Regions from separate parts of the Ruminococcus sp. RTP21204st1_B2_RTP21204_210225 genome, predicted to be linked through region 2. Evidence: predicted binding sites of a transcription regulator. Region 2 holds the regulator's gene; the other holds the start of a gene.
What was found. Region 2 encodes Rex, which represses fermentation and respiration genes when NADH is low (regulators of the CRP and FNR family bind a similar motif). Its sites were predicted from a motif close to ATTGTTAANNNNTTAACAAT; they were not measured.

Region 1: fucO (lactaldehyde reductase) is a predicted target of Rex. The motif match lies at 7,155-7,174, and genes of this name have one in related genera.

The regions. Positions count from the first base shown of each region.
Region 1 covers NZ_JBCPGA010000017.1:25,694-42,651, reverse strand. The annotation lists gene AB5123_RS07955 (glutamine synthetase family protein) at 1-1,107, opposite strand, end outside; gene AB5123_RS07950 (NAD(+) synthase) at 1,234-3,198, opposite strand; gene AB5123_RS07945 (histidine kinase) at 3,364-4,449, shown strand; gene AB5123_RS07940 (response regulator transcription factor) at 4,451-5,074, shown strand; gene typA (translational GTPase TypA) at 5,136-6,953, opposite strand; gene fucO (lactaldehyde reductase) at 7,399-8,547, shown strand; gene AB5123_RS07925 (response regulator transcription factor) at 8,700-9,380, shown strand; gene AB5123_RS07920 (sensor histidine kinase) at 9,373-10,665, shown strand; gene AB5123_RS07915 (ABC transporter ATP-binding protein) at 10,805-11,752, shown strand; gene AB5123_RS07910 (ABC transporter permease) at 11,757-12,878, shown strand; gene AB5123_RS07905 (ABC transporter permease) at 12,865-14,031, shown strand; gene AB5123_RS07900 (SGNH/GDSL hydrolase family protein) at 14,138-15,193, shown strand; gene AB5123_RS07895 (NCS2 family permease) at 15,312-16,676, opposite strand.
Region 2 covers NZ_JBCPGA010000025.1:1,678-18,635, forward strand. The annotation lists gene adhE (bifunctional acetaldehyde-CoA/alcohol dehydrogenase) at 1-1,180, opposite strand, end outside; gene AB5123_RS09365 (phosphotransferase family protein) at 1,669-2,427, shown strand; gene AB5123_RS09370 (hypothetical protein) at 2,639-3,229, shown strand; gene AB5123_RS09375 (redox-sensing transcriptional repressor Rex) at 3,280-3,948, opposite strand; gene AB5123_RS09380 (RNA polymerase sigma factor) at 4,207-4,719, shown strand; gene AB5123_RS09385 (DUF4367 domain-containing protein) at 4,721-5,398, shown strand; gene AB5123_RS09390 (hypothetical protein) at 5,543-5,929, shown strand; gene AB5123_RS09395 (hypothetical protein) at 6,057-6,491, shown strand; gene AB5123_RS09400 (hypothetical protein) at 6,511-7,713, shown strand; gene AB5123_RS09405 (hypothetical protein) at 7,740-8,939, shown strand; gene AB5123_RS09410 (hypothetical protein) at 8,939-10,033, shown strand; gene AB5123_RS09415 (ATP-binding cassette domain-containing protein) at 10,048-10,902, shown strand; gene AB5123_RS09420 (ISL3 family transposase) at 11,007-12,344, shown strand; gene AB5123_RS09425 (aryl-sulfate sulfotransferase) at 12,674-14,164, opposite strand; gene AB5123_RS09430 (ABC transporter substrate-binding protein) at 14,182-15,234, opposite strand; gene AB5123_RS09435 (ABC transporter permease) at 15,260-16,036, opposite strand; gene AB5123_RS09440 (ABC transporter ATP-binding protein) at 16,054-16,958, opposite strand, start outside.

The DNA.
Region 1 (16,958 bases), on a different contig from region 2:
CGAGCCTATATTGAAATTAATAGGTCTTGGAAGTTCTTCCTTATTTATAACGCCGTCTATGCAGGCATAAATAAGCAGACCCATAGCAAAGTAAGGATTACAGGTGTTGTCTGCTGAACGGAGTATTATACCATTCTCATCTGTATCAGCAAGCGGTGCACGAAGAAGCTGTGCATAATTTTCATGTGACCATGAAATGTACTTAGGTGCAAGCAGACTGCCAAAACGTTTGTATGAATTTGTAGTGGTGTTTAGAAACAGCGTCATATCGCCAACGTTTTTCAGTATTCCTGCTATCATGCGCTCAGCCTCTTTGGAAAGTCCGCCAAGCTGAGGTCTGAAAACATTTTCTGTGCCTTTCATGCACATGAGCATTATATGCAGACCAGATCCGCAGTTGTCGACGATAGGCTTTGGCATGAACGTTGCGTAAAGCCCGTTTCTGTCAGCCACAGATTTTACAACGTTCTTGAACGTCACAAGATTATCGGCAGCTTTCAGTGCGTTTGAATACTGAAAATCTATCTCGTTCTGACCCGGACCGGTTTCATGTCTTGAGCTTTCTGGGAAAATATCCATTTGCTCAAGTGTCAGGCATATGTCACGTCTAAGGTTTTCTCCCCTGTCAACAGGCGCAGCGTCACAATAGCCTGCATAATCGTGAGGACGCTTTGTAGGCATATCAGTATCGTCCTTTTCAAAACAGTAAAACTCGCATGAAGTACCTATCTGGAAGTTATATCCCTTGCCCTTCGCATATGCGATAGCAGTTTTGAGGAAAAACCTGCCATCTCCCTCGAAAGCCGTTCCGTCAGGATATTTCAGGTGGCAGAAAAATCTTACTACCCTGCCGTGCTGCGGTCGCCATGGAAGAAGCGCCAGCGTATCAGGGTCAGGGAAAAGTCTAAGGTCTGAAGCAGTCACATTCAAAAAGCCACCGAGCTTTGAAGCGTCAAAGATAAGTCCCTCTCTGAATATTTTCGGCAGCTCGCCTGCTATAACAGAGATAGTCTTTAGCGAACCGAATATATCGCAGAACATGAGCTTTACGAACTTTACGTCGTTTTCTTCAACGAACTGCAAAACCTCTTTCTCTGTGTATTTCATAATAAATCCTCCGTAATGATACTGTTCAGAAAAGTTTTCCGTTCCTTACTTATAATTATATCTGAACAGCCAATTCTGTAAAACCGAGCAGTTATAAAGATTTTGTTACTTTATTTTTACCTTGCGTTATTTGTCGATATCCTCCAGCCAAAGCTTAGCCACAGCGTCAGACGGCATTCTCCAATCCCCTCTCGGTGACAGGGTAACAGAACCGATCTTTGCGCCGTCAGGCAGGCAGGAGCGTTTGAACTGCTGTGAGAAAAATCTGCGATAGAATGTTTTGAGCCACTTGTCTATGACCTCGTCAGGATAATCCCCCTCAAAGGCATATTTCGCAAGCCTTTTCACCTTTGACGGCTCAAAGCCCCAGCGTATGCCATAGTAAAGGAAGAAGTCATGAAGCTCATATGGACCGACAAGGTCTTCTGTTTTCTGTGTCATCTCAGTGCCACTCTCGTCGGTAGGAAGAAGCTCAGGAGAAACAGGAGTGTCCAAAATATCGTACAGTACATCTCTCAGAATATCAGATGTGCAGGTGTCGCCGTAATATTGAACGATATGTCTTACCAGCGTTTTAGGGATAGAAGCGTTCACACCGTACATGGACATATGGTCGCCGTTGTAGGTCGCCCAGCCGAGAGCAAGCTCGCTCAGGTCGCCTGTGCCGACCACCATTCCGCTCACCTGATTTGCGATATTCATAAGCACCTTTGTGCGCTCTCTCGCCTGACCATTCTCGAACACAACGCTGTGATCGTTATAATCGTGACCGATATCTTCAAAGTGCTGTAAAACTGCTTTTGAGATATCCACCTCTCTGAACGTTACCCCCAAAGCGTCGCAAAGTATCTCCGCATTGGAGCGTGTACGCTTTGTTGTGCCAAAGCATGGCATCGTCACCGCAACGATATCAGTATGAGGACGTTTCAGCAAGTCCATTGCCATTACACACACAAGCAGTGCAAGCGTAGAATCAAGTCCCCCTGAAATGCCAATGACCACAGTCTTGGAATGTGTGTGTGCGATACGCTTCATAAGTCCATGGGACTGCATTTGCAAAATAAGGTGACAGCGCTCGTTTCTCTCCGCCTGATTTGACGGGATAAAAGGCGTTTTTGCAAATTTTCTTGTCAAAGCTGTTTCGCCAATTTCGAAGGAAAATCTCTCACGAGAAATGTTTTCCATATTCAAGAAACCGCTGTCTTTGGAAGAATAGTCCCACTCAGCACTTGCAGGATAGGTAGAAATTTTTCTGCGTTCAAAGGCAAGCTTTTTAAAATCTATTTCCGATATGGTAATGCCGTTTTCAAAAAGCCTGCTCTCTGCAAGTATAGAGCCGTTTTCCGCAATGATATTGTGACCTGAAAAGACCATATCCTGCGTTGACTCGCCGTCACCTGCAGAACAATAGATATACCCTGCCACAAGCCTTGCGGACTGGTTCGATACAAGCTGTCTGCGGTATGAGTCCTTGCCGATAACTTCATCGCTTGCAGACAGATTGCATATAAGGGTAGCCCCTGCTTTAGCAAGATAATTTGAAACAGGGTCAGCTACCCACAAGTCCTCGCAAAGTTCAAAGCCCACCACAAGCTCGGGTATCTCTTCACATACGAAAACGGTCTGTTCCATAGGCGGTATAAATTCAAACTGTCCGTACTCTCTCAGATCAATGGCAGCACATTCGCCTCTGTATGGTGCAAAATGTCTTGCCTCATAAAATTCGTTATAGTTCGGCAGATGCGTTTTAGGTACAAAGGCACGCACCTCGCCGTCCTGTATCACAGCCGCACAGTTATAAAGCTTGCCGTTTGCTCTCACAGGCACACCCACAGCCACAAGCATATCACTGTCAGCGGTAGTCTTTGCTATCTTTACAACACCCTCCATTGCCTTGTCAAGCAAAGCGTTCTGAAAGAACAAGTCCTGACAGGTATAGCCTGTTATACAAAGTTCAGGGAAAACAGCGACCTTTACGCCCTCTTCCCTGCACTTTTCAAGCTGACTGATTATTTTATCCACATTGAAGTCAATGTCTGCCACCTGTATCTCAGGGGTGCAGGCGGCGACCTTTATAAAACCGTCTTTCATAAAAATATGCTCCTTACAAGAAATTATCATTGTTATCATTATACCATTTTTTATAGGTATAAGTCAATGATTTTTACAGTATAGCAAAACTATTTTAGAACGATACTAGACAATCCGCCACTAATGTGTTAAAATTGAGATATCACATCAAAGGGGGAACGCCATATGAACAAGCTGTGGGATAAGTTTCTTTTAGGCCTTAGCTGCTGTGCATTCATGCTTGCAGAGGGAACAGATCCGTCAAACATCACCACATTGCTATTGGCTGTCATATGCTCCGCTATCTTTCAAATAAAACCAAGCTCTGCCGTTGCATACCTTCCAGTTATTGCGTACAGCTCACTTTGCATTTTCAATAAAGAAGCTTTGATACTCGCCCCTTTGGTACTTTATGATGCTTTCTGTACAAAATTTTACCCTGCTATAATCTTAACATTCATAGGCGTACTTGCAAATATATTCACTCTGGGAAAAGACATCTTCCCACTTGCCGCTCTTTTTTTGGTAAGCTTCACAATTTCAAGCCGCAGCGTTCTGAACGAAAAGCTGACAAAGATGCTCATAAATACCCGTGACAATTCAAAAGAACTTACCACCCAGCTTGTAGAGAAAAACAAAGCCATGCAGAGAAATCAAGACTACGAGATATATCTTGCCACGCTGAAAGAGCGTAACCGCATTGCAAGGGAGATACACGATAACGTGGGACATATGCTCACAAGGTCTATTTTACAGCTTGGTGCGCTCTCGGTCATAAACAAAGATGAAACTGTCGGTGAAGCCATCAACGACCTGAGCGGCACGCTGAACACCGCCATGACGAGCATACGAAGCAGCGTTCATGATCTTCATGACGATTCTATCACACTAAAGCCTGCTGTTGAAGACTGCATAAGACCTCTGAAAGACAGATTTGCAGTAAGCTGTGATTATGACTTTTCCGAAAGAATGTCACGAGATGTGAAGCTTTGCTTTATTGGCGTTATAAAAGAAGCACTTTCCAATACTGCAAAGCACAGCAACGGTGACAGCATAAAAATAATCATTCGTGAACACCCTGCTCTTTATCAGCTTAGTATCGCAGACAACGGAAGCTGTCCCGAAAAGATAGACGAAAGCGGAATGGGGCTTGCCAATATGCGAGAGCGTGCGGCTTCTTTAAATGGAAACATAAACATCACATCGGGCAGCAAGGGATTCCGCATTTTTCTGTCTGTGCCGAAACAAAACCTGACTGAACGGAGGTCTTGACATGAACATTGTTATAATAGATGATGACAAGCTTGTGGCGGTGTCGCTGAAAACCATTTTGGAAAGCACAGGCAGTGTGAAAGTTCTTGCCATGGGAAGCTGTGGCGAGGAAGCCATAGAGCTTTATTCTCTTCTCAAGCCTGATGTTCTGCTTATGGATATCCGCATGAACGGCATGAGCGGCATTGAAGCCGGCGAAAAGATCCTTGCTGGGTACCCTGACGCAAGGATACTTTATCTTACCACGTTTTCTGATGATGAATACATTATAAAGGCTGTGCTTATGGGAGCAAAGGGATATATTTTAAAGCAGGATTTTGAAAGCATATGCCCTGCCCTTGAAACCGTCATGAATGGGCAGACAGTTTTCGGCTCAGATGTTGCAAGCAAGCTTCCTGAGCTTCTTACCAATCACAGCAGTTTTGATTTTGACCACTACGGCATAGTCGAAAAAGAGCAGGAGATAATTGAACAGGTGGCAAAAGGGCTTAGCAACAAGGAAATAGCCTCACTGCTTTATCTCAGTGAGGGCACAGTGCGAAATTACATCAGCACTATCCTGGAAAAGCTCTCCCTCCGTGACCGCACACAGCTTGCTATTTTCTACTACACCAACATACAATAGCACTACAATTTCATAAAAAAGTAAAGAGGAGACGGCATGACCGCTCCTCTTTTTGTTATTATTACATTTTAGCTCTTTCCTTAGCTCTCTGTGAGTTGCTCAAAATACGCTTTCTTATTCTTATGCTCTTTGGTGTTACTTCAAGAAGCTCATCATCAGCGAGAAACTCAAGTGAATCCTCAAGGCTGAGATTTCTTGGCGGAACAAGTCTGAGCGCGTCATCAGAACCGCTTGCACGGGTATTTGTAAGGTGCTTCTTCTTGCAGACATTTACAACAAGGTCTTCCTGCTTTGGTGAAGCGCCAACTATCATTCCCTCATATACAGGTGTGCCTGCTGTGATGAACAGCTCGCCTCTCTCCTGTGCGTTGTAAAGACCGTATGTTACAGCCTCGCCTGTTTCAAACGCAACAAGTGAGCCTGTTGCTCTCTTTGGTATCTCGCCCTTATATGGCTCGTAGTCATGGAATACAGAACTCATGATACCCTCGCCCTTTGTGTCTGTAAGGAACTCGCTCTTATATCCGAAAAGTCCTCTTGCAGGGATAAGAAATTCAAGTCTCATTCTGCTTCCAACAGGTGCCATTTCCTGAAGCTCGCCCTTTCTTGCACCTATCTTCTCCATAACAGAACCTACGCAATTCTCAGGAACGTCGATAACAAGTCTTTCAATAGGCTCGCAAAGCTTGCCCTCTATCTCTTTGAACAGAACGTGCGGTGTGGAAACGCTAAGCTCATAACCCTCACGACGCATATTCTCGATAAGTATAGAAAGGTGCATTTCGCCACGGCCTGCGACCTTGAATGCGTCTGTGCTGTCTGTTTCAGAAACTCTCAGTGAAACGTCCTTAAGAAGCTCCTTGAAAAGTCTGTCTCTCAGGTGACGGCTCGTTACGAACTTGCCCTCTCTGCCTGCGAATGGCGAATTATTTACAGAGAATGTCATTTCAACTGTAGGCTCGGATATCTTTACAAAAGGTACAGCCTCAAAGTTGCCGAAGTCACAGATAGTGTCACCGATAGTGATGTTCTCGATACCGCTTATACAAACGATATCGCCAGCCTTTGCACTCTGGCATGGAACTCTGTTAAGTCCCTCTATCTGATACATTGTAACTATCTTACCACGATATTCCTTCTTAGTCTGATGATAGTCGCCGATCGTAACGTCCTGATTAACTTTCATTTCGCCACGCTCGATACGGCCGATAGCTATTCTTCCTACATACTCGTTGTAGTCGATAGCGGAAACAAGATACTGCATTGGACCCTCAGTATCTACCTCAGGTGCAGGGATATAGCTGAGTATCTCATCAAAGAGAGGTATCATATCCTTGCCCTCTTCGTCTGGCGAATGAGTAGCTGTACCTGCTCTGCCTGAGCAATAAAGGATAGGGCTGTCAAGCTGCTCGTCAGTAGCGTCAAGATCCATTAGAAGCTCGAGAACTTCGTCGCCTACCTCGTTAAGACGAGCGTCAGGTCTGTCTATCTTATTAATAACGATGATTATTTTATGACCAAGCTCAAGTGCTTTCTGAAGCACAAATCTTGTCTGTGGCATTGGACCCTCGGCTGCGTCCACAAGCAGTATAACACCGTTTACCATTTTAAGAACACGCTCTACCTCACCACCGAAATCAGCATGGCCTGGGGTGTCGATAACGTTTATCTTAACATCCTTATACTTGATAGAAGTATTCTTTGCAAGGATAGTGATTCCTCTCTCACGCTCGATATCGTTTGAGTCCATGACTCTTTCTTCTACAGCCTGATTTTCTCTGAAAGTACCGCTCTGCTTGAGCATCTGGTCTACAAGGGTAGTCTTACCGTGGTCAACGTGGGCAATAATAGCAACATTTCTTAAATCTTCTCTAATCATACATACTCCTCCGATTTATCAAGACACAGCAAAGCGAATGCTTTCTGTAACGATTTGCTTAATATATTTCGCAAAAATTATAAACAATAAAAATTATAAATATATTTTCTCCCATCAAAGGAAAGAAAATCGTAATTTTTCACAAAAAGCCTATAAAACACAAAAGCACCTTGCGAAATTTTCCGCAAGGTAACTTTCCTAATTGAGAATTATAGCACATTTTTGCCGATTTGTCAAGAAAAAAGTATCATTCACAGGTTACGCCTTTTGTATGGTGTGCCTTAGATTAAATGATTTATGTTTTTGGCTGTTTTACACAATATTGCGCCGCTAATATTTTACACAAAAATAATTGAAATCATGGTATAAAAGTTGTATAATATCAATAATCAAAGATATAACTTTGATAACAGAGATCATATATTTTGAAAGGCGGAATAATCAAATGGCTAACAGAATGATACTTAATGAAACTTCATATTTCGGTGCAGGCTCGATCAGCAAGATAGTTACAGAGGCAAAGAAGAGAGCTTTTAAAAAGGCTCTTGTTGTAACAGACCCTGACCTTATCAAATTTAACGTTGCAAAGAACGTTACAGATCTTTTGGAGGAAGCAGGACTTGCTTATGAAATATTCTCTCAGGTAAAGGCTAACCCTACTGTAAAGGTAGTAAAGGCTGGTATCGAGGCTTTTAAGGCAGCAGGTGCTGACTATCTTATCGCTATCGGCGGCGGCTCATCAATGGACACTGCAAAGGCTATCGGTATCATCATAAACAACCCTGAGTATGCTGACGTTACTTCTCTTGAGGGCGCTATCGACACAAAGAATCCTAGTGTTCCTATAATCGCAGTTCCTACAACAGCAGGCACAGCCGCAGAGGTAACTATCAACTATGTTATCACAGACGAGGAGAAAAAGAGAAAGTTCGTTTGCGTTGACCCTCATGATATTCCAGTTGTTGCAGTTATCGACGCTAAGATGATGTCATCAATGCCAAAGGGACTTACAGCTTCAACAGGTATGGACGCTCTTACACACGCTATCGAGGGCTACACAACACTTGGCGCTTGGGAGCTTACAGACATGATGCACCTTAAAGCAATAGAGATAATCTCACGTTCACTGAGAAAGGCTGTTGAGAATGACCCACAGGGACGTGAGGATATGGCTCTCGGTCAGTATATCGCAGGCATGGGCTTCTCAAACGTTGGTCTTGGCGTTGTTCACGGCATGGCTCACCCGCTCGGTGCATTCTATGACACACCTCACGGAATTGCAAACGCTGTACTTCTTCCATATGTAATGGAGTACAACGCTGAATACACAGGCGAAAAGTTCAAGTACATCGCAGAAGCAATGGGCGTTGACACAACAGGCATGAGCCAGGCTGAATACAGAGCAGCCGCAGTAAACGCAGTTAAGCAGCTTTCAAAGGACGTTGGAATTCCTGAGAAGCTCCACGAGATAGGCGTTAAGGAAGAGGATCTTCAGGCTTTGAGCGAATCTGCATTTGCAGACGTATGCACAGGAGGAAATCCAAGACCTTGCACAGTTGAGTCTATCCTCGGCATCTACAAGACAGCATTCTAATTCAAAAATCTTTTATCTGCCCTCGGTTTTCGGGGGCAGATTTTTATTGCCCGAAAAGAATATTTATGGTATAATACATTTAAAGTGAGTTTAAAGTTCATAGGTTATCATATATCGTAAGATATTATACTGACTTATAGGGAGGAATTTTAATGAGATTACTTCTTGCTGAGGACGAGGTTGAGCTTGCAAATGCGATTTCGGCAGTGCTTAAACACAAAAATTATTCTGTTGACGCTGTTTACAACGGCATCGACGCATACAACTATGCAATTGCACAGGATTATGACGGCATAATACTTGACATTATGATGCCCGGTATGGACGGCATACAGGTGCTTACAAAACTCCGTGAACAGGGTATCGACTCCCCTGTTCTTCTGCTTACTGCAAAGTCTGATATTGACGATAGGATAACCGGACTTGATTCGGGTGCTGACGATTATCTTACAAAGCCCTTTGCAATGGGCGAGCTTCTTGCGAGAATAAGGGCAATGACACGCCGCCGCACTGAGTTTGCACCCTCTACCCTTACTTTTGGAAACGTTTCTCTCAACAGACAGAGCTTTGAGCTTTCAGGTCCTAACGGCTCTCAGAAGCTTGGCAACAAAGAGTTTCAAATGATAGAAGCCCTTATGCTAAATCACGGCACGCTTATTTCAACGGAGCGTTTCATGGAAAAGATATGGGGCTATGACTCTGACGCTGAGATAAACGTGGTGTGGGTGTATATTTCATATCTGCGTAAAAAGCTTGGTCTTATCGGTGCAGATATCGAGATAAAAGCCACAAGGGGCGTGGGCTACACACTAGAGGAAAAGCATAATGATTAAGCGTTTACAGCGGAAATTCGTTGTTATCGCCGCTGTGTGCCTTCTTATCGTAGAGTTTGCCATAATAGGCGGCATAAATGGAGTGAACATCTATCAGACCAACAAGAATGCAGACAATCTGCTGAACATAATAATCGAAAATGACGGCAGATTTCCTGAGTTCGACCCCAAGGGCATGAAGCATGACAAGCCGCAGGATAATTCAGACAGCTCATCTCCCCCTGAGAGCAAAAAGCCTGATAAGCACAGAGGCTTTAACGAGGAAACTAAGTATCAGACAAGGTATTTTGTTGTATACGCCGACAGCAATGGCGAAATAACCAAGGTAGATACAGGACACGTTGCGGCGGTGTCAAGTTCGCAGGCTATAGAATACGGCAAAAGCATTCTTGACAGCGGCAAGACTTCAGGCACGTCAGGAAACTACCGCTACAAAACAGGCGACACTGACAAAGGCAAGATAATAGTTTTCATGGACTGCCGCAGTGACGCCGCAACTAAAAACCGTTTCCTTCTTGTGTCATGTGCCATAGGGGCGGCAGGATATATACTTGTATGTCTGCTTATCATAATCTTCTCAAAGCGTGCAATAAGACCTGTTGTGGAAAGCTTTGAAAAGCAAAAGCAGTTCATCACCGACGCAGGGCACGAGATAAAAACGCCGCTGGCCATAATCTCCGCAAACACGGAAGTTCTTGAAATGGTGTCAGAGCCAAACCAGTGGACGGTGAGCATAAAAAATCAGATAACAAGGCTCAACGGTCTACTGAAAGAGCTTTTAAGCCTTGCAAAAATGGAGGAGGAAAAGCCTGCTCTTACCATGGCTGATTTCAATATTTCTGACGCTGTTTATGACGCCGCTTCGCCTTTTACTACCCTTGCGGAAACAAAGGGCAAAAAGCTCACCATTGATGTTGCCAACGGACTTTCCTATCACGGCGACGAGGGTGCGATAAGACAGCTTGTTTCTATCCTCACGGAAAATGCGGTAAAATACGCTGACGATGGCGGCGAGATAATAGTAAAGCTTTTCACCTCTCACAGTGGCAAGGAAACTGACCTTGAAGTTTCAAACACCTGCAAAGAACCACCGCAAGGCGACCTAACAAAACTTTTTGACAGATTTTATCGTGACGACAGCTCACGTTCTCGGTCAAAGGGAGAGAAAAAAGGAGGCTACGGCATTGGGCTTTCTATTGCACAGGCAATAGTCAGGTCGCACAAAAGCAAGATATCATGCAAAGCCGAAAACGGCATGATGATATTTACAGCACAGCTTAAATAACTGCAAAGCAGAGTTGGTCACCAGCCACTCTGCTTTTTTATAATATGACATTTGTCACATGAAGATGTGACTTTGCTCACTAGCTTTTTGGCGGATAGTATTGTATAATGATAATACAAACTAAGGGAGGTTTTTTCTTATGGCTGAAACTGTAGTAAAAATAGACAATCTGGTAAAAAGATACAAGGAACTTATTGCTCTTGACCACTTTGATCTTGAAATAAAAAAAGGCGAGGTCTTCGGACTTCTCGGTCCTAACGGTTCGGGCAAGACCACCACGATAAACTGCCTGCTCTCACTGTTGGCATACGATAAAGGCGACATCGAGATATTCGGTGAAAAAATGTCCCCTGTGAACTATGGGGTAAAAAAGCGTATTGGCGTTATAATGCAGAATGTTGCGGTGTTTGACGAGCTGACTGTGTATGAGAACATTGACTATTTTTGCGGGCTTTACATCACCGACAAAGCCACACGAAAGAAATATGTTGACGATGCCATAGCTTTTGTGGGGCTTGAGGACTTTGTGAAGTTCCACCCTAAAAAGCTTTCAGGGGGTCTGCTCAGACGACTTAACATTGCCTGTGGTATCGCTCACAAGCCTGAGCTTATCATACTCGATGAGCCGACAGTTGCTGTTGACCCACAATCAAGAAACAAGATACTGGAGGGCATTTTACAGCTCAACCGTGAAGGTGCGACTATAATTTACACCTCCCACTACATGGAAGAAGTCGAGCAGATATGCACCCGTATCGCCATAATGGATAAGGGCAGTAAGATAGCCGAGGGTACTACAGAGGAACTCAAACGAATGATAAAAAACACCGAAACTATCACCGCCGAGATACTCCAGCTTCCTGAAAACGTCCGTGAACAAATAGAAGCTTTGGAACACGTTTATAATGTTTCCTATGCCGACAACAAGCTCGTTGCACGCTGTACAGGGGGACGGCACAATCTTATTGAGATACTGAAAATATTGCAGGAAAATCAGGTGGGCTTCGGCAGCGTTTATTCTGAGCAGCCTACCCTCAATGACGTTTTCCTTGAAATAACCGGCAAAGCTCTCAGGGATAAGGAGTGATAGAATGTTCTCAAACATATTCAAATACGAATTTAAAAGCTGTCTGCGTCAAAAAGCCGTACTCTTCTGGCTAATAGCCTTTCCTATAATACTGGGTTGCTTTTTTAAGATGGCGTTTTCAGGAATATACGAAAAAGATGTTGTATTCAATGCGATACCTGTTGCGGTGACAAATATAGAAGAAAACGATATCCTTAAGCAGGTGCTTGAACAGATATCAAATAGTGATGAGGCTCTTTTCAAGGTGACTTATACAGACATTGACAAGGCAGAAGAAATGCTTAAAAGCGAGGATATAAAAGGCATTATAAAGGCTTCCGACCTCTCCCTTGAGTTTGGCTCAACAGGTATCCAGCAGACCATTGTAAAGACTTTCATACAGCAATACAAAACGCAGGAAAAGATAATAACCGACACTGCAAAGAACGCTCCGCAAAAGCTTGATAAGGTCATAGCTTCCCTTTCTGAAAAGATAAGCCCAAATGAGGATATACCTCTCCACGGCAATCCTGACATAACGATACAGTTTTTCTATAATCTCCTTGCCATGACGGCACTTTTCGGCTCGATGTCAGGTCTGTTCGTGGCACAGGAAAATCAGGGCGACCTGTCTGCACTTGGCGCAAGACGTTGCTGTTCTCCAGTGAACAAGCTTACAAGCATAACGGCAACGCTCCTTGCTTTTCATGTGGTGGAAATGATATGCATGGTGATATCGGTGACGTTCCTGAGATTTGTGCTTAAAGTGGATTTCGGCAGTAAGCTCCCCCTTGTTTACCTTGCCGCAGTGCTAGGCGGAATAATGGGAATATCCATGGGATTTTTCGTTGGCTCTTTCCGCATAAAAGAGGGTTTAAAAATGTCTGTAGTCATGGCGGTATCAATGACCTGCTGTTTCTTCAGCGGTCTTATGTCAAACACCATGAAAGGCACTGTTGCAGAGCATTGCCCGATATTCAATGAAATAAACCCTGCCGCCATTATCTCAGACAGCTTTTACTGTCTTAATCTCTACGAGGACTACAGGCGGTTCACAGTGAAGATAATTTCAATGGCGATATACACAGTGCTGTTCACCCTTGGTGGATATGTTCTTACAAGGAGGCGTAAATATGCAAGTCTTTAAGACCTTTATGAAAATACTCAAAACAAGGCTTACGTCTGCTATATTATATCTCGTCATATTTATGGTCATAGCAGTAATAATGGCGGATACTGCAAAAGATAACAATGGCTATGAGGACTACAAAATGTCCATATCCGTCATTGACCGTGACAACAGTGCCGAAAGCAAGCGTTTGCAGGACTTTATATTCAGCGGCAACAAAAAGGTGGAGCTTGCAGATGATGAAGACGAGGTCATCGACGCCGTTTATTATCAGCGTGCCAACTATGTTCTGTATATAAACAAGGGCTTTGGCGACAAGATAAACGCAGGGGATTTTGACGGACTTTTTGAGAATTTCAAAATGCCCTCCAGCTACGGCGGACAGCTTTTTGAAAGCAGGCTTGACGGCTATCTTTCAAGCGTAAAGGCGTACATGACGGCAGGTGAAAGCACAGAAAACGCTATGGAGCTTGCCCAAACGGCAGTTTCTCAGCAAGTAAAGGCGGAGCTTAAAAACTTTAACAACAAGGGCGGAACAGGTATGCCGGCAATATTCGGCTACTATTTTCAGTATCTTGCATACGTTATGCTTTCCATGCTCATTGTTACCCTTTGCCCCGTTATACTTACGCTAAACAGAAAGGGCGTTCGAGAACGCACAATGTGTTCAAGCCTGACGTCAGCAAACTACAGCAGACAGACGGCTCTTGGGGCAAGTATCTTGGTGTTTAGCATATGGCTTTTGTTTATGATAGTCGCAATAATTTGGGGCAAAACGCTCAGCGTGAAATTCTGGCTTGCCTGTCTTAACAGCTTTGTATATATCATTGCCGCCGCAGGCATAGCAATGATAATAGCGCAGTTTGACCTTAGCGACAACGGTATAACTGCTATATCGAACATAATCGGTCTTGGCATGAGCTTTCTTTGCGGAGTTTTCGTGCCGCAGGAATTGCTCACAGGAGGCGTTCTTGCAGTGGGAAGATTGTTCCCTGCATACTGGTACACCAAAGCCAACAATATGCTTTTCGGCATGAGCGGTGGAGTATTCAGCACAAAGGAATATCTTATCTGCATCGGTATCGAAGCACTGTTTGCAGTGGCATTCTTCGCTGTGGCTGCTTTGCTTGTTAAGCAAAAGCGTGAGGGTGATGTAAATTCCCTTGCATAAGTTGACAATAATATGGCTGTGTGTTATACTCTTATTGTTACGGAGCTGACACACAGCCTTTTTGCGTCAGCTAAAGAAGATCATAGATGAAAAAAGAGGAAAAAGTATGGATAGATTACAGCTTGACAAAAATGCAAAGCTCACAGGCAGAGTATATTTCAAAGACGAGGTAATGTGGCTCGGTCTTTCAGGAAGCGGTGCGTCATTCACATTTGACGGCACAAAGCTTGTTTTGAAGCTCAAAGGCGACAATATCGCAGTGGGCGATAATCCTATCGACTATGCAAGGATAGCCGTTTATGTTGACGGCAAGAGAGTAGTTGACGAGATGATCGACTGTGCAGAAAAAGAGATCACGGTAATAGACCGCACGGAAAACGCTCAGTCAGTTGTGGAGATAATAAAGCTTTCAGAATCTCCAATGTCAGCAGTTGGCGTTGAGGCTTTCGCCGAGGGCAGTGCTGAGGCTTTGCCTGAAAAACCGCTTAAAATAGAATTTATCGGCGACTCTATAACCTGTGGCTATGGTGTTGATGATGAGGACGAAAACCACCAGTTCACCACCGCCACAGAGGACGTTACAAAAGCCTATGCCTACAAGACCGCCAAGGCACTTGACGCTGAATACAGTATGTTTTCAGCCAGTGGCTACGGTATAATCTCAGGCTACACAGAAGGTGACGAGCCTATCAGTGAACAGACAATTCCACAGTTCTATTGCAGCTACGGCTTTTCAAGGGGCAATTTTGCAGGAACTGCTCCGCAGGATATCCCTTGGGATTTCAGCAAATATATTCCGCAGATAATCGTTATAAACCTTGGCACAAACGACGACAGCTACTGCCGTGACTACAAGGACAGGCAGGCTGTTTTCTCAAAGCTTTATGCTGATTTTCTTGCGGTCGTTCGTGAGAAAAATCCGCAGGCTTACATTCTCTGCACTGTTGGAATAATGGGCGAGAGGATATTCCCTGCTGTTGAGGAGGGAATAAAGATATATCTTAAAAGCCACGCTGACAGCAAGATAAGCTCAATGATGTTCCATGAGCAGGACGGTGCAAACGACGGCTTTGCGGCAAACTGGCACCCTACTGAAAAGACCCACCAAAAGGCAGCGACAGTGCTTACGGAAAAACTCAGAGAGATAATAAAAAGTATATAACAAAAGCGACAGTCGGTAACGGCTGCCGCTTTTTTGTCATTTTACGCCAATTCTCATTCTGTAGCAGAACGAACAGGAAAGCATGGCTAGTTTCAGACCTGTTCTTTGAAAGCTTTCCTTATAAGAAAACATATTTCAGCACGAAAAGCACTGCAAGCACATACATAAGCGGTGTGATATCCTTGCGCTTTCCACAAACAAGATTTATAACAACGTATGAGATTATTCCAAGAGAGATGCCCTCTGAAATGCTGTAGAAAAGAGGCATTGAAAGAATACAAAGATACGCAGGGATAGCCTTTGTATAATTGCCGTCATCAAACTTGATGTCAGTGATAGAGCTGAACATCAAAAAGCCTACTACTATAAGTGCAGGAGCTGTTGCAAAGGATGGTATAGCCGTGAAGATAGGTGCAAAGAACATTGACAGTGCAAACAGCACTGCGGCTGTGATAGAGGTAAGACCTGTTCTGCCTCCTGCGGCAACGCCTGCTGAGGACTCAACGAATGTTGTGGTGGTGGAAGTACCAAGAACTGCGCCTGCTGTTGTGGCAACGGCGTCAGCAAGAAGCGCAGGCTTTATCTGCGGAAGTCTGCCCTTTTCATCAAGCATATCTGCCTTTGAACATACGCCGATAAGAGTGCCTAAAGTGTCGAAAAGGTCAACGAACAGGAAGGAGAATACCACGACTATAAAATTGAAGATGCCAATACTGTGCATATCCACCTTAAAGCACTGACCAAATGTTTCGCCAAGCTTTGAAAAATCCGTAAGCGACATTGTAGGGAAAAGCGAATTATAGCCGCTTTCAGCGTCAGGAACATACAGCCCCACAAGTTGACATATCATGCCTATTACCCATGTTGCCACTATACCCATAAGAATAGAGCCACGGACTTTTTTGATATATAGGATAATAGTGATGAAAAGTCCTACGATAGTGAGAAGCGCACATATGCCCGAAGTTGTGAAATTCTTGCGGAAGCCTGTTATGGTAACAAGAGTGGCTGAACTGTCAACGCAAAGTCCGGCATTCTGAAGTCCGATAAAGGCAATGTAAAGACCGATACCAACGGACACCGCTTTTTTCAGCACCACAGGTATTGCATTGAAAATGGCTTCTCTGACGTTTGTAAGAGAAAGCACGATGAAAACTATGCCCTCGATGAACACCGCCAGCAGTGCAACCTGCCATGGATAGCCATAGCCTGCCACAACAGTGTAAGCCATATAAGCGTTAAGTCCCATGCCTGCGGAAAGCACAAAAGGCAGATTTGCCATAAGTCCCATGCACACTGTTCCAATAACAGAGGCGATACAGGTGGCAAGAAGTACGGCTGTAGGATCCATGCCCGTTCTGCCGAGAATGCTCGGGTTTATGGCAAGGATATATGCCATGGTCATGAAAGTCGTCACACCCGCCATTATCTCAGTTTTAACATCGGTGTGATTTTCTTTCAGCTTGAATAATTTTTCCGTCATATTTTATTATGCCTGCGTTGCAGACATTTCCTCCTTTCAATACGGGGATACTATCTTATTATACCGATTTTACAGCATTTTTCAAGCCCGATTTATTAAGGCAACACCGCACAAAGCCCGCCTGACGGCTTTGCACGCCATCTGCTTGCAGATTTTCCGTCATATCACACAAAAATCCCTTGACATACGGCAGTATGCCTGCGGAATTTTTGTGCAATCTGACAAAAAATCTGACTACGCATCTGACGCACAATCTTTGTGCGGTATTGCCTTAATTGAATA
Region 2 (16,958 bases):
CGAACTTATTGAGCTTTTCTCTCTCGTTTATGTTATCTACCCAAAGAACTGAAGTATGACCAAGACCGCCGTTGTTTACGAGAAGTGCCTCTGCGATGTCAAGAGCGTCGTCAAAGTTCTTTGACTTGTACATACCAAGGATAGTTGTGAGCTTTTCGTGACCGAAAGCCTCTTCAGGAGCTGTGCTTGTAGCCTCGCCGATGAGTACCTTTGTATCCTCTGGAACTTCAAAGCCAGCCATCTTAGCGATAGTTACAGGACGCTGACCAACGATCTTAGCATTAAGAGCACCGTTGATGAGCATTGTCTTTCTGATCTTATCGGCTTCTTCATCGTTAAGGAAGTAGCAACCTCTCTTGATGAATTCCTTCTTAACATCGTTGTAAACTGTCTTATCAGCGATAACTGTCTGCTCTGTAGCACAGATCATACCGTTATCAAATGTCTTAGAATGAATGATAGAGTTTACAGCGTTTACGATATCAGCAGAAGAATCAATAATAGCTGATGCATTACCGGCACCAACACCGAGAGCTGGTGTACCAGATGAATAAGCAGCCTTTACCATTCCAGGACCGCCTGTAGCGAGGATTGTGTCAGACTCTCTCATTATCATATTTGTGAGTTCAAGAGAAGGAACGTCGATCCAACCGATGATACCCTTTGGAGCACCTGCTGCAACAGCTGCATCATAAACGATCTTAGCAGCAGCGATAGTTGACTTCTTTGCTCTTGGGTGTGGTGAGATTATGATACCATTTCTTGTCTTAAGACAGATAAGTGTCTTGAATATAGCAGTAGAAGTTGGGTTTGTTGTTGGGATAACAGCAGCGATAAGACCGATAGGCTCGTAAATTCTCATTGTGCCGTAAGCCTTATTTTCCTCAAAAACACCACAAGTTTGAACATTCTTGTACTTATTGTAGATGTGCTCAGCAGCATAGTTGTTCTTGATAACCTTGTCTTCAACGATACCCATGCCTGTTTCCTCAACAGCCATCTTTGCAAGTGGGATTCTTGCCTTGTTAGCAGCGATAGCAGCAGCCTTGAAAATCTTATCTACCTGCTCCTGTGTGTAGGTAGCGAAGATAGCCTGTGCAGCTCTTACTTCAGCGATCTTAGCAGTCAGAGCTTCCTCTGTATCGACGATGCCGACTGTTTTAGCTTCACTCTTTGCCATAAAATAAACCTCCAATAAATTAATTATTGTTTTTACTCTTGATAACTCCCGTAGGGGTTTTATCTTAACTATATTATATACGATTGTTATTTTTTTGTCAATCTTATAAAGTTACAGCTTTTTTGATATTTTACGTCGTTTTATTATGCAATATACATAAATATTGAACATTGTTTTATGATAGATTAACAATTCATGACCGTCAAATTGCACAATAGAAATCAGATTGATAAAAATTTATCATATATGCCGCCTAATAAAAGATTAATAAATATAAGATAAAAACTAAACAAAAATAAAACAGTTGTGAAAATAACGAAAAAATGCTTGACATTTAGAAAATCTGTAGTATAATATAGACATAACAGAGATACATAGAAAGCACGGAGATGTAAAGGTAATTTTACACAATAAGGCTGTTGAAAAATCGATGTATACTCTGAAACTCGACTTAATACCATATTTTAAAATAAAAGGAGATATGACTTATGAAACTTGATAACTTTGTAGCATCCAGCGACATCTATGATGTTTATGAATCTGATGGAATGGCAGTCAGGATCTATAAGAAGCCTGAATACAAGGAAAAGTGTCTGTATGCGGCTCTTACACACGCAAGAGTTGAAACAACACTTGGCAATTCCTTTATAAAGATGCCTGTTCTTCACGAGGTTTCCGTTATCGACGGCAAATGGGCTATAACAATGGACTTTATAAAAGGTAAGACTCTTCAGCAGCTTATGGACGAAAATCCAGACAAGAAAGACACGTATCTTAACCAGTTTATCGACATTCAGTGCGAGATACACGCTCAGTATATGCCACTTCTTTCAAAGCTGAAAGATAAGATTGCAAGACAGATCAAGACTCTTGGTCAGATCGACGAGATAAAGAAGTATGAGCTTCTCACAAGACTTGATTCAATGCCAAAGCACATCAAGCTTTGCCATGGTAACTTTGAGCCAAAGAACGTTATCATCAATGACGAAGGTACTTATGTTATCAATTGGGGTTCTGCTAGACAAGGCAATGCTTCTGCTGACGTTGCAAGAACATACCTGCTGTTCTGCCTTAACAATCCTGATCTTGCTGAGGCTTATCTTGATAAGTATTGCGTAAAGAGCGGAACATCTAAGCAGTATGTACAGGCTTGGTTGCCGATCGTTGCAGCAGCACAGCTCATTAAGGGCAAACCAGAGGAGAAGGATCTGCTCATGAAGTGGATCGACGTTGTAGATTACGATTAGTCTTTTCGTCAGCTTGTAACAAATTTGTAACCTCTTATTGTGCAAATAGCTAAAAAATGATTTATCCCGATTATGAGTTTCGTCATAATCGGGATATTTTGTTACAATTCTTTATAATCCCTTTACAGAGTAATTTTCATGTGATATAATGTGAAACTGTTGAAATATGACATAATGATTTAGGACTACAGAGGTTATTCGGAGGATCAATATGAAAAAGCTAATGATAGCTGTTGCTATAGTTTGCACTATGTTTGCTTTCCCGGCTTGTGGAAAAAATGCTGATAATAAAACAGAAAATAATGTTAATCTTACAAATAATGACGTAACGACAGCTCAGACAGAGGTTACTGATGAAGTGCCAGACGAAACTACTTCACTCCCTGACAGAAGCACTCTTGAAAAGATACCAGATGAGGCTGTTGATTCGTTTAATCAGGTCGTAGATGTCTGCAAGGAGATATATCCTTTGGCTGAAAAAACAAAAAGGCTTTATGGTTATACAGGCACTAAGACTGTGAACAAAAAGAATTGTTACATTTTTGTTATATATGATAAAAATGACGATGTGTTGACAAAGGTGGCAACTGTCGCTGCCGAGGTCGCATCAGATAAGCTTTACGTTCTTGATGATGAAACAGGAAGTGCTGAAAAAATCAATACCGAGGATGTTAAAACTCAATCTACAGAGTCATGGGCAGATCAAGTAACTGAGTCTTTTGCTGAATACTATCAGAGCAAAGAGGTTAATGACCATCTTGCTGCAGTTGTTGAAACAGCCGCGGTTAAAACAGTTCGCTAATACTTTATATAAAAAAATCACACCAGAGAATTTTCTGGTGTGAATTTTTTTTATTCGATCTCTTCGCTGTTGTCAGTGTCAGTGCTTGTGATGATATTTGTTGCATATGTAAGTGTAAGCAGGCTGTCACCTAAATGGACATTTTCCACAACTATGTTTTCATAGTCGATGCTAAGATCATAATGTGAAAAATTCCAGAACGCTTTCAGACCAAGATTTACAAGCTGGTCTGCAATAGCCTGAGTGTTTGCCTTCGGTATACAAAGCACAGCTACAACAGGGGAGTTTGCTTCGCAAAAGCTTTCTATATCATTAGTGTGACGAATCGGTATGTTTCCTACCACTTCACCAGTGAGCTTAGGGTTTATATCAAATATGCCAATGAGATTGCAACCCCTTGTTTCAAAGTTAATATGTGTGGCGATAGCTTTACCAAGGTTTCCTGCACCGATAAGTATGGTCTTGAAATGTTTGTCTACTCCGAGTATCTTGCCTATTTCCATTCTAAGCTCGTCAACGTGATAGCCATATCCCTGCTGACCGAATCCGCCAAAGCAGTTAAGGTCTTGTCTTATTTGTGAAGCCGTGAGCTTCATTCTCTCAGAAAGCTCCCTTGAAGATATTCTTTCAAGTCCTTCTTTTTGAAGCTCACCTAAAAATCTATAATAACGTGGCAGTCGTTTTATTACTGATGCGGATATCGAACCGTCTTTAGACATATATTTACACTTTCCTTTACTAAAAAACATGATTGATAAATAAATAACAATATCACATAATATAATAGCACTAATCTTTTCTTTTGTCAAGGACTTGTAAACTCTGGCTATTTCAACTTCCGTGTTGATGTTAACAAACATTTCACAATCAACAAGGTTTTACTTCTACAAAACATCCCCCTTGAATTTATACATAAATAATGTTATACTTGATACATTATAAAGTATATAGGATGTGATGAAATGCTTGGCGTGTGTATGGCATTGATCGATGATGAAAAAGATAAAAAGGCTTTTGAAAAGCTGTATAATAAATACAAAAATAAAGTTCATGCAATATCCTTGAATATATTAAAAAATGAACAACTTGCTGAGGAATCAACTTCTGACACTTTTTTATCGTTGGCTAAATGTTTTCAAAAAATTAAACATTTAGAATATCACAAATTGGATTATTACATTGTCATAACTAGTAGGAACATGGCAAAGAATATATCTAAAAAGGAAAAAGAAAATTTAATGACGGTTTCCTACGATGATGATTCTTATTTTGTAAATGAAAATATGTCATGTTACGAATTTGAATTTTTGAAAGGTTGCATAAAGAAACTGAAAGTTGACGATCAAGAGATTCTTTATTTAAAGTTTTCGTGTGGACTTGAATATTCTGAAATCTCAAAAACGCTTGGCATTACATCTGCCACAGCAAGAAAACGTCTGCAGTATGCCAAAAACAGATTGAAGATATTACTTGAAAAGGGTGATTTATAACATGAATAATTTTTCATATTTTTCAAAAGCTCTCGATGAAGTCGTAAATGCCAGATTGGATGATTATGTTGAAACTCTTGAAGTAGACAAACGATATGAATTTTCGGAAAAGTACAATAAAAAAATAAACAAACTTATAAAACACAGAGAAAAGCCCTATTTTACTCTGATATGCACGACCGGCAGACGTGTTGCTTGTTGTGTTGCAGCATTGTTGATCCTATCATTTTCTTCGCTTAGCGTAAAAGCTGTGAGAGAGGCAGTTTGTGATTTCTTTATGAATATTTTTTCAGACCATACGGAGATTATAGCAGACAGTGAAATTGAGAATTCATATCCGCATTCGATTGACGAGGAATATCATATATCTTCACTTCCAAATGGATTTAAACAAGTCGACTATGATAAAATGGAAAATTCAATTATAATAACATACTTCAAGGATGATGATTATATCTTTTTTGAACAATACACAAAAGATGCATATCTTAGTAATTATGATAATGAACAGTCAACATTTGAATCATATACAGATGAAAACGGACAAGAATATCTAGTTCATAATACAGATCATGATCATACATTTATATGGGACAATGGTAAATATATTTTTGAAATATGCAGCAACTTAGACAAACGGTCTGTGTTGGAATTGTGTGAATCCACAAAAATAAAGTAAATTAATAAAAGCATATCACAAACAAACAATTTTCATTGTCATAGTAGGTGTAGGAGAAAATAAATCTCTTGCACCTATTTTTTGTGAAAGGAGGAACTTACATATATGAAAAAAGTGATATCGACAATTATATCGGTTGTTATTATGCTATGCCTATCACTTACAGCTTTTGCCGAACCCGAACTGCAAACGCCTTCTGACGATGACATTTCTGTTTGTTATTTATACACAGATAAAATATCAGGTACATTGTCAATCTCCAACAAGGCTGCAACTTGTAAATCCACTGTACGTGGTATTTCAGGTACAACTACTAAAATCGTTATAACTCAAACACTTCAGAAGAAAAATGGATCTTCATGGAATAAATACAGTAGTTGGACAAAAACATTCAACAGTTGGTATGCGATTTATTCAAATTCCAAAGAGTCTTTAAGCAGCGGTACTTATCGTGTAAAGACAGTTGCTAAGGTCTATAATGGCTCTGCCTATGAGACCATAACTATTTACAGCAAAACAGCGTCATGCTAAAATAATAGGCTGTGCACAGAAAGGACAGGTGATTCCAATGCAGTAATAATATTTATATAATCCAAAATCAAAAACAAAACATTGACATTCAAATATTTGGATGTTATAATAAAGAAGGACGTTTAATATGAAAAAGATCGTTAAGAGGATCGTAGCTATGGGTACTGCTGTTATGATGATGAGTTCTATGGCTATTGGGGCTAGTGCGTATGAAGCCATAAAATACGGCAGAGCAGTTGGTGGTTCTGGCTCAAATGCTTATATTTCATGTTTTGTAACAGGAATAAGAACAAATTCAACTGTAGCTGGTCAAGCTTGGACTAGGACATCAAGTAACAATAACAATGTTTACAATCCAAATTGTAAATACAGCGGTTATGTTTATGCAAGTGCCTCTGTTGGTGGTACTGGTTGTGGATCATCTCATTCTGACACAGGTAAAATTGAGCATTCGTTTGGGTTAAAAGGTTGTACATCTTCAAAGTTAGTAAAAACTGTACATATTTATAATGATAAGGTACATGGCAATTACAGCACAACGCTTTCCGTTGATAGTCAATAATAGAACTTGAGTGTGAATTATGAAAACTAAAATTATTATCGCAACAGCCGCAGTTATAATTGCCGCAGTTGCAGTTACACTTTTCATTTCTCTTGGCACAAAATCCGATAAGGCGGTTTCTTCTGAAAAGGGTCAACAAGAACTTTCTGCTTCTCCCACAAACCTTTTGTGTCCTGAAGCTTCTTCTACTGCATTTGCAAACAATTTTGTGTATTACAAAACCTATGACGGCATTGCAGAATATGATATCGAATCCGACAGCCTTGCAATGATAAAGGTCAAGCTTCAAGAGTATTCAAACTTGTCCTGCTATACCATATATGACGGCGTTATATACGCTGTAAGGTCAGTGTATAATTCTGCTACGCAAAAAGAAGATTACAGCATTGTCACAGTGGATTACAACAGCGGTGAAGTCACGGAAGTGTATTCTGCACCAAAGGACAGCATATTAGGCTGTATGTCTATGGACAAAGACGGAGATATCTATTTTGTTGAGGGCAAATACAAAAAGAGCGAGACCGACGAGAACGGATTCAGCACAGGCTATTCGCTATATAAATACGCTCTCAAAAACTCTGACAAAAGCGAGATAACAAAAGCCAATACCTATTACATAAGCGACGGCAAGCTTTATTTTACAAGGCTTTGCCCAAAGACGGATACAGTCCGCCTATTTATAGCTCCACTTTCAGACCCTCAGAACGTCAAGGATACAGGCATTGATGTTGGCTCTCAGATAAGCGAAAATACGCCGTATATGTATTATCCGGCCGACGGAGATGTGTATTACTCTAATGGCGAAAACAAGCTGTATAGGTATAACGAGGATAATGAAAAAAGTGACACAGTTTGCACTTTTAAAGACAAATCTTTTGTAAGATATTTTCAGTATTTCAATAACACTATGATAGTGCTTGTTCGTGAGCCAAATGATAATGGCAAAATGTATCAGTATGTGCTTTATTATCTTGATAACGATAATAAACCGCAGAAGATAATTGATGATGCTAAGCTCAATGAAAAGTATTTTTACGGCTATGAGTATATCGACTATATGACGATATTCAATAACTGTGAGGATTATTTCCTTCTTTCGACCTATGATCCCGACGCTGATACAGCCGCTTATCTTGTGGATAAAGATTTTAAACTGCACAAGTTTATTTCAAACGGCGAATGGGATTATGATACATATGCAGAGATACAGTCAGAAATGTAAGAGCTTGATGTTTGAGGTGTGACGATTTGAAACTTCTCAGATTTATGATAAGAAAAGATATGGCGAAGTCAGCTTTGATAAGCTTATTGCTGGCTTTGCTTTCCTGCGCCTTTTTGATATCTGTACTCAGACCTTCTTATGCTTATGGCGAAAAATACATGACCTATCTTAAAGGCGGCTCGGAAACTGTAAGCCAAGACGCTCAAAAGCTTGCTGATGAGCAAAACGCTCTTAACAACGAGATAAACGACTATCAGAATAACCACAACACAGGCGGTGTAAAGCAGGTTGAATTGCCTGTGGAACTTGAGGAAAAGATAATAGATTTCTCTCAGAAAAATTCACAAGCAGGCGCAGGACTTGACAGTATGTTTTCTCTTATTGAGGGAGAGCTATATTCCCAGCAAAATGCTTTGAAGCTCATTTCCGAGCGTGTGCGAGGTTACAGCCGAAATGCAAGACGTGGCGTTACGGATGAGTATTCTTTGAAGCTTTCCGACAAGCTCATCAGCGATTACAACGCCGTGATAACAGACCTAAAAAAGTCGGACGATATCATTGACACCAGAGCCGCTGACGGCTTTGAAAACTATATGTCATTGGAAATTTTGATACCGTTCGGCGTTTATTTGCTTCTTTTCAGCATTTTTTCATCAGAGATACAAAGCGGCAGGATAAAAAGCTTTGGAATAACCAAAACGGGCGTGAGGAAATTCTCACTTTTCAAGCTTTGTACCGGCTTTGTTGCTGTAATAATTCTTGTTTTGATAATTTACACTGTGGATATTATAACTCTTTTTATTTACGATACAAACGGCTTTAAACTTGATATGCCATTGCAATATCTGAGCGGTTTTGAACTAAGTTCGGCGAATATGAGCTTTGGCGGATATCTAGTTGCAGTATTTGCCGCAAAACTTGTTTATGCGCTTTTCGCCGCAAGCATTGTGATGTTTCTTTCAATGCTTAGCAGAAAGACCATACTTGCAGGAGCGGTCTGCCTTGTGCCAATATTTGTACCATTATATCTGAAAACCACAAGCTTTTCCAACCCTGCCGTTGACATTTTAACAGGCAATTACACCAATATGCTCAATGACACAGGTTATATGAATTTCTGGGGAATACCTGCACGAGAATACGTTGTTTATTTTGCTATCATATTCATCATGACCGCATTTTTTGTCGCAGGGACATATCTCCTTGCTGAAAGGCAGGTGGGATAATGAAAAGTATGTATAGTTATCAGACTTCACGGCTCATAAAGAAATTCTGGCTGCTTTTTGTCATAGTGATAATTTTTTCAGCTTCCGCAAAATTCACAGTGTATCGGAGCTTTGTTTCTTCAAATAATCTTACCTATATGAACAAAGAAACGGCGGAGATATACAATGAACTTATAGAAAATTCCGCAGACAAGACACTCGATCAATGTGATGAATACATAACGGACTATGAGCTGAGGAGTTACGCAGGCGGTTATAACGGTAACATCACAGCCGCCGTGAACAAGTATAAGACCGAGCTTCGCAGTTGTTTCATGGTCGAAAGCATCAGAAGCTATGCACGCACAGGCAGGGGTCTTACAGACGCTAATATACCTACCGACCTTGTGAAAAACAGCCGACTTTACGCTGCCTTTCCAACTCCACAGGTGATAAATGACGAGCCGTTTTTGAAGTTTCTTGAATTGCAGGCGGTAGATATTATGCCGATATTTGTGCTGTTGCTTGTGGGTGTTTTTGTTGCGGACAGTTACGAAAAACGAATGGATCAGCAGATAAGGATATCTAAAAATTCGTCAGCGTTTTTTAAGTCACGGGAGATAATTTTATCAGTGGCGATATTTATAATGTTCACGCTAAGCTTTTTCGCCGATCTTATTTTAAGCGGAACTTTACAGCAGAGCGAATACAGCACCGCACCATTGCAAAGCGTATGGAAATTTGACCTTGCGCCTTTAATGCTAACTGTTAGAGGCACAATAATATGGCTATATGTCACAAGGCTTATGTCGCTTTTTATAACCTACGGCATTTTCGTGCTTGTGGCAAAGCAAGTGCGCTCTGTGAAAAAATATGTTATGCTGACCTCTGGGCTGATAGCGGTCATGTCCGCCGCCGCACATTATGTGGGAGCACTTTCGCTTTATATGTTTGCGGCTGTCACAAGCGTAAATGGGCAGCTTAACAACCTTGACTATATGAGGGCTTTTGATTGTTCGGAAGCGGTAGCTGTATTCATATATCTTGCAGCGATTTTGAGCGGACTGACTGCATGGAGATACAGCGGATATTATGAAAAAAGCTTTGACCGATAAGGAGTGGTGATGATATGAGCGTTTTAAGAGTAGAAAACTTATCCAAAAGATACGGCAAAAAGCAGGTGCTCAAGGGCATAACCTGCGAATTTCATACGGGCATAAACGCTTTGCTTGGACCAAACGGCGCAGGCAAGACCACCATAATGAACTGCATATCGGGCGTGATAAAAAAGTCGGGCGGCAGCGTGACCCTTGACGGGCAGGACGTTTTTGAAATGGGCGAGAAATATCGTGAAAAGCTGAGCTTTCAGTTTCAGTATCAGCCATTTTATCCAAGCTACACCGCCCATGAATTTCTCAGATTTTCGGCTCTGTTAAAAGGAATGCCTGAGCCGCTTATTGAGGACGAGATAAGACGTGTGCTGGGGCTTGTGAATCTGTCTGAAAATCTTGATGACAAGATAAAGTCATTTTCTGGCGGAATGAAACAGCGCCTTGCCATTGCACAGACTATCCTTAACTCCCCCGAGATACTGATTTTTGACGAGCCTTCTGCTGGTCTTGACCCATTCGAACGTGAGCAATTCAAGAGGATAATGGTGCGACTTAAAAAGGACAGCATTATAATAATTTCCACCCATATCGTTTCTGATATTGACACCATAACGGACGACCTGATCATACTTAACAAAGGCTCTGTTATCGCTAATGACAGCCCAGAGGCGCTTTTTGAGCATATAAGGGGTATGGTGTGGGATATTCCCAAAGAGGATATTGGTTTGCTGCCTATCGAGAACATTTATTATGAGGATACAAAGTCGAAGACTATCTCAAAGACAAAGCCCACCCCTAACGCTGTTATGAGCGAGCCGACTATGAATGATCTTTATTTCTGCGGACAGCTTGACGGGGGAGTGTTTGAGTGAGGAGATAATTCAGATAATGATGTCTACTCTGAACGATAGTTGCCTCTTATCTTCAGTAATTAGGCTTTGTCCTCTACGAAAAAATTGTAATGAAAGGATAGAATGTGCTTATAAACCACAACCAAAATATGCTTTGTCTTGATGAATTTGATATACTTGAACTGCGTGAAAATGCAGATGAGTGTGATTATCTTTTTGTTGTTTCGCCTAAAATTGAAACAAAGATATGCACAAAATGCGGGAGCTGCAATGTTGTCAATTACGGTCGATATACTAAACTTGTCAGGGATATCAACATAAATGAACATTATACAGCTCTTAAGATAAGAGGTCACAAACATTTGTGTAAAGACTGTGGAAGTATTTTTGTTGACAGATTCAATACACTTGATCTTTGCTCAAAAATGACTAACAGACTAAGGTGCAAGATCCATCAATTATCATTAACAAAACTATTTAAGCATATTGCAAGAGAATATAAGTTATCTGTTACTACGATAGAGAAAATAGCTTTGGCATATATTCGAGAGAAAGATTCTCAGCATATTATGTATTCACCTGAAGTATTAGGTATAGATGAAGCACATTTGAATGGCTCGATTAGGTGTGTTTTGACGGACATAAACGAGCACTTGCTTTTTGAAATGCTTCCAAAGAGAGACAAACAAACTTTAATAAATTATCTCGACTCATTGCCTGACAGTAACAATATTAAAGTAGTTACAATGGATATGTATAGACCCTATCGTGAGGCGGTGTATGAATGCTTACCGGATGCGGCAATAGTTATCGACAGATTTCATGTAGTCAAGTTAATTAATGACGTACTAAGCGACTATAGAAAAACACTTTGCAAACAGCTATCTGCTGCTGAAAAGAAAGAGATAAATTCAGTACAGAAAGTCTTAAATGCCAACAGAAAAGACTTAACTGCAAACCAAAACAAAAAACTTGGATACATCTATTCAAAGTATCCGGAACTAAAAATGGCATATAATCTTAAAGAAGAATTCAGAGAGATCTACGAATGTACTAACAGGAGAGCGGCTGTTCTAAAGTATACAAAATGGTCCAGAAAGGTCAAACAGAACTTTAGTCCTTACATTTCAATAACTGAAACGGTAAATCGATGGAGCCTGGAAATATTTAATTATTTTGATCACCCGTACACAAATGGCGTTACTGAAGCTATAAATGGATGTATAAAAGCAATCGCACGAGATGGGAAAGGTTATTCGTTTGAAATTCTAAGAGGAAAGGTTCTGTATGGTCAAGCCTATAAAACCAATGCCATTTTTTCTTATAATAAATTTTCTCCGACAGTACACTATGCAACTGGTCCTTCGAACCGCTCGTCATTAAATATGATTCAAAATCTTATGGATTCGTACAAACAGATATCAGGAGCCGATATTGATAGGTTAAAATTAGGACTATTCTAAATAGGATAAGCTGCCACAGATTTTTTCTGTAGCAGCTTATTTTTGTTTGTGCTATTCCTTCTTGCGAAGATATCCGTCATCATCATATTTCTTAGCTATATGCTGTGCAGCTTCTCTTTTGGTATAATGTTGCGACCTGACTATATACCAAAAATCATCAAGATCGATCAAGTTTTACACCCTCTTTTTTATTTAATTCTATACTATATTATATCATATTTTCTAAAAAAGTTTACATTTATCAACACGGAAGTTGAAATAGCCTAAATTCTCTGCGGTCTTAAAAAAAGCAGCCTCGTTTTACAGAAGCTGCCTTATGTACATTAATTTTATTCTAGATCTTTTTTCTTTACAGAAGCAACACAGAAGTCGATGCGTTCTTCATCATCTTCTTCATTTCCTGAACCTGTGAGAGGAACTCCTTTTGTTGGATCGATCCCGTCAACGGCTGTAACAAGCCCTGTACCCTCGCCAATAGAAGCACCCGGTACTCTGAACTTTGTAATGTCGATAGGCTCGATAGAGGTCTCAACAGGTTTTTCAAGCTGTGGTATCCACTCGTATGGTACACGATAAGCTCTGTAGATCATGTTGCTTTTGAATGTTCCAGCAAAATTCTTGAAATAAGGGTTTACAAATTCCCAAACTATTTCATGGTCAGGTGTGACCTCAAGAAGATGTCCATCTGAACCTTCTGTAATAAGAGTGTTTCCGTTCGGAAGTCGCTGTGCAGAGCTGATGTATGAGCTATAGAACTTAGAAGCGTCAGTAAAAAGCAGATTTCCTGCTTCAAGGGGAGTGTACTGCCATGTTATTTCAAGTGTAACAGGATTGAATTGAAGTACTCTTGAGTAATCTCTGTGTGCATTGTTCACGCCTGTGAGGGAAGCAGGGTTAGGTGTGCCGTAGCCACCCTCACCACCGTTATCGAATACCAACAGGTCGCCCTCTCCAGGAAGTCCCTTTGGTATCATGTGCAGGTGGTGCTGACCAATTATCCAGCCAAGCTTCTTTGTGGCTTCGCTTTCGTTGAAGTTAGGACCTACACGCCATACTATCTTACCTGTTGATTTCTCGATAATTCCGAGTATGTTTGAATTTCTTGCGTCAAATATGATATTGTCCGGGTGGAAGCGTTTGTCGCCTGCGTCATACCACTTATTTTCGCCAAGGGTAGAGAAGTTGTTTATGTGCATCCAATCTCCACCTGCCTCACCGTGAAGGCCAGGGTTTCTGAACAATGCGTTCTTTGCGGCCTCGTCAAAGCCAAGATCATCAAAGTGGTCGCTTGCACGCCAGCTCCAAATTATATTGCCTTCCCAATCCACTTCGATGATCTTATCGTCAATAAGTCTTTTGTCTGAAATATCATGGTTGTAGAGGTTCTCGTGAGTAAGGATAAGTGTATTGCCACTGTCTGTCTTTGGCTCACCATTTGGATAATAGTAACCCACAGTGCTGCCCTCACGCTGAAAATCATGGTGCTGTCTAGCCATATAGACCGGTTCTTTACCCGGGTCCGCAACAAGTTCAGTTTTGTCGAATTTCCATACGATATGACCGTCCCAGTCTACCTGAACAAGATCAAGTTGATCCTGATATGCATATTTACCTCCTCTTGCTCCTGTTGTGCCCATTACATATCCGCCTGGGAGTATTTTGTTAGGAAATCCTCCCAGTCCAGCCCAAAGCTTTACTTCATTGCCATTCATATCTATGAACAGAGCACCTTTAGCGGACGGGAAGATCGTATAGCCGCTGTAGGCTTTTTCTTTGTTGTATATCGTAACTCCTGTTGGATAAATGCTTGGATAACCCATGTCTGATTCCTCCTTGTTTATTTGTCTGCTTTTGTCAGGTCTGCCGTAACGTTATCTGAAAATGCTTTTTTTGCTGCATCTGGATAATAAAATTCCCTTATGTTGTAATTGTTTGGATATTTACCATTCTCATACGCCCACTTATTTATTTCATCAAGATGAGATGCAGCTTCCTCAGAAAGTCCCAGTTTAATACTGTACTGTTCCCAGTTTGTTTTGAAATCATCTGGTTCGATTCCATATTTCTTTGATATTTTTTCAGCTGACTCATCTAAGTTGTCATTTATGTATTTAACGCTTTCATCAAGTGCTTTAAGATAGTTCGTAAGAGTTTCAGTATTGTTCTTTGCAAAGTCGCTTGATGTTATAAGATAAGCAGATACGTTTATCCCTATATCTTTTGCAGATGCGACCTGAGTCCAGCCCTCTGCTTCATATTTTTTTATAGCTGAGCCTGTAACGATAGCGGCTGATGCCTCACCGTTATGTGCAACTGCTATCTGAGTTGATATGGAATCTGTATTGACGTTTTTCTGCTTTGACGGGTCAAGTCCTAAATAAGTCTGAGCCTGCCAGTTGAAGTATTCTGAAACTGTTCCAATAGAAGTTATCCATCCTTCACTTTCATCTAAAGCATCAAGATCATTTTTGTATTTTGGTGCAACAAAAAGACCACCGTTATATGAAACGCTAGAACTTAGATCTGAAAAAATCACAAGATTAGTGTTATCGAGAGTATTTCCAATTCTGTTTACAGCAGCAAAATCTGCAAGCAGTCCTGTATCTGCTGTGCCTGTTGCAATAGCGTCAACTGTGTTAATGCCGGCAGCGTATTCTGATGTTTCGAGAGATATACCATATTTCTCAAATATTCCTTGCTCCATACCGATATAGTCGGCATACTGATCTGGCTGACCTGTCATGTTCGCAACTCTCAAAACGCTAAGCTCTTTACCGTCTTTGGTAACCTTCTTTGCGGTTTTTCCGCTTGATGAACTACTGCATGATGCAAGAAGAGTTGCTGTCAATGCTGTAGATGCTATTATTGCGATTATCTTTTTTATGTTCATTTTTAAATCTCTCCTGTTAAATTAATTATTTTACGTCAAAGTGTTTAAGTTTTTTCTTGCCAATAAACTGTAGGATCCTGTCAGCAGCAAAGCCAATCACAGCAAGTGTGACGATTCCTGCAAAAGCCCAGCTTGTTTTGTAATAAAGCTTCGAGCTGTTTATAAGATAACCAAGACCATCACTGCCGACCAGCATTTCAGCTGCCACAACACAGATTATAGCTGAGCTAAGTCCTAGTCTTATTCCAGTGTAGATATTAGATACCGCTGATGGTACAACTACTGTGAAAAAAACTCTTGCTTTTTTTGCCCCCATGCAGGAAGCTGCTTCCACGAGCTGCTTATCAGTTGAAGCCACACCCGCTATAGTGTTTACGAACATAGGGAAGAATGATGCGTAGAAAATAAGTGCTACTTTTGATTCTTCGCCTACTCCGAACCACATTAGAAAGAGTGTCGCCAATGCAATAGCAGGCACAAATCTGAAAAAGCTAAGTATAGGTTCAACGAGCCAGCGTACAGGTCTGAAATTTCCTACAATAAGACCCATAGGAACAGCAAAAATTATTGAAAGTAGCCAGCCTTTTATTACTCTTCCGACGCTTGCAACAATATCACTCCAAAGAGTTCCGTCTTTGATAAGTTCCTTCATGCTGTCGATCGTTTCCTTTGGGCTTGGAAGAAAATATTCATCATATTTCAAAGATCCTATTCCCCAAAGGGCAATTATTGCTACCCATGATATGATGCCACATTTTAGTATCTTCTGTATAGCAGAGGACTTTGTTTTATTATTTTCCATCTTTAATGTCCTCCTTACTAAATATAGTACAGCTCTGAGTCATCAAGAGCTTTGTTTACGAGTATATTTGTAGTGTTTTCATCAATAGTGTAAAGCTTCTTGATAAGTACTTTTACCTTATCACCTTTTTTTAAGCGGGAAGCGTTCAGCGGATATCTGCCTGTTACTGAGATACCTTCTATGGAAGCTTTAACCTCAAAGGCGTTTCCTCTGAATGAAACTTCTTCCACAACGGCATCCTCCATTGAGCTTTCAAACTGGTGATACTCGCTGTCTTCAAATTTGTTTATCTCGATAAACTCAGGTCTGATTATAGCTGAAGTCTTGCCCTCTGCTGTTTCAAAGCCTTTGAGCTTGCTGTAGTCCTCGATAACTGCGGACTGACCGATAAACTGAGCAACAAAAGGAGTTTTAGGTTCAAGGTATATCTCAACTGGATTGCCTATCTGCTCAACTCTTCCTTTGTTTGTGATAACAATTTCGTCTGCGACCTCTATTGCTTCGTCCTGATCGTGTGTAACGAAAATGCTTGTTATGCCTATTTTATCAATAGTATCACGAAGCCATGTTCTCAGTTCTTTTCTTACCTTTGCGTCGATAGCTGCAAAAGGTTCGTCAAGTAGAAGGAGTTCAGGCTGAGGTGCTAGTGCTCTTGCAAGAGCGATACGCTGCCTTTGACCTCCGCTGAGCTGGTCAGGATAACGCTTGCCAACGTCAGGCAAGCCAACAAGTTCAAGAAGCTCAGCCACACGTTGTTTGATAAACTTCTTATCTTTTTTCTGAACCTTCAGACCATAAGCTATATTATCGTAAACTGTCATAAAAGGGAAGAGCGCATAGCTTTGAAAAACAAATCCGATACCTCTTTCATTTGATGGAAGTTTGTTGACATTTTTACCATCTATAATAATATCGCCGCTAT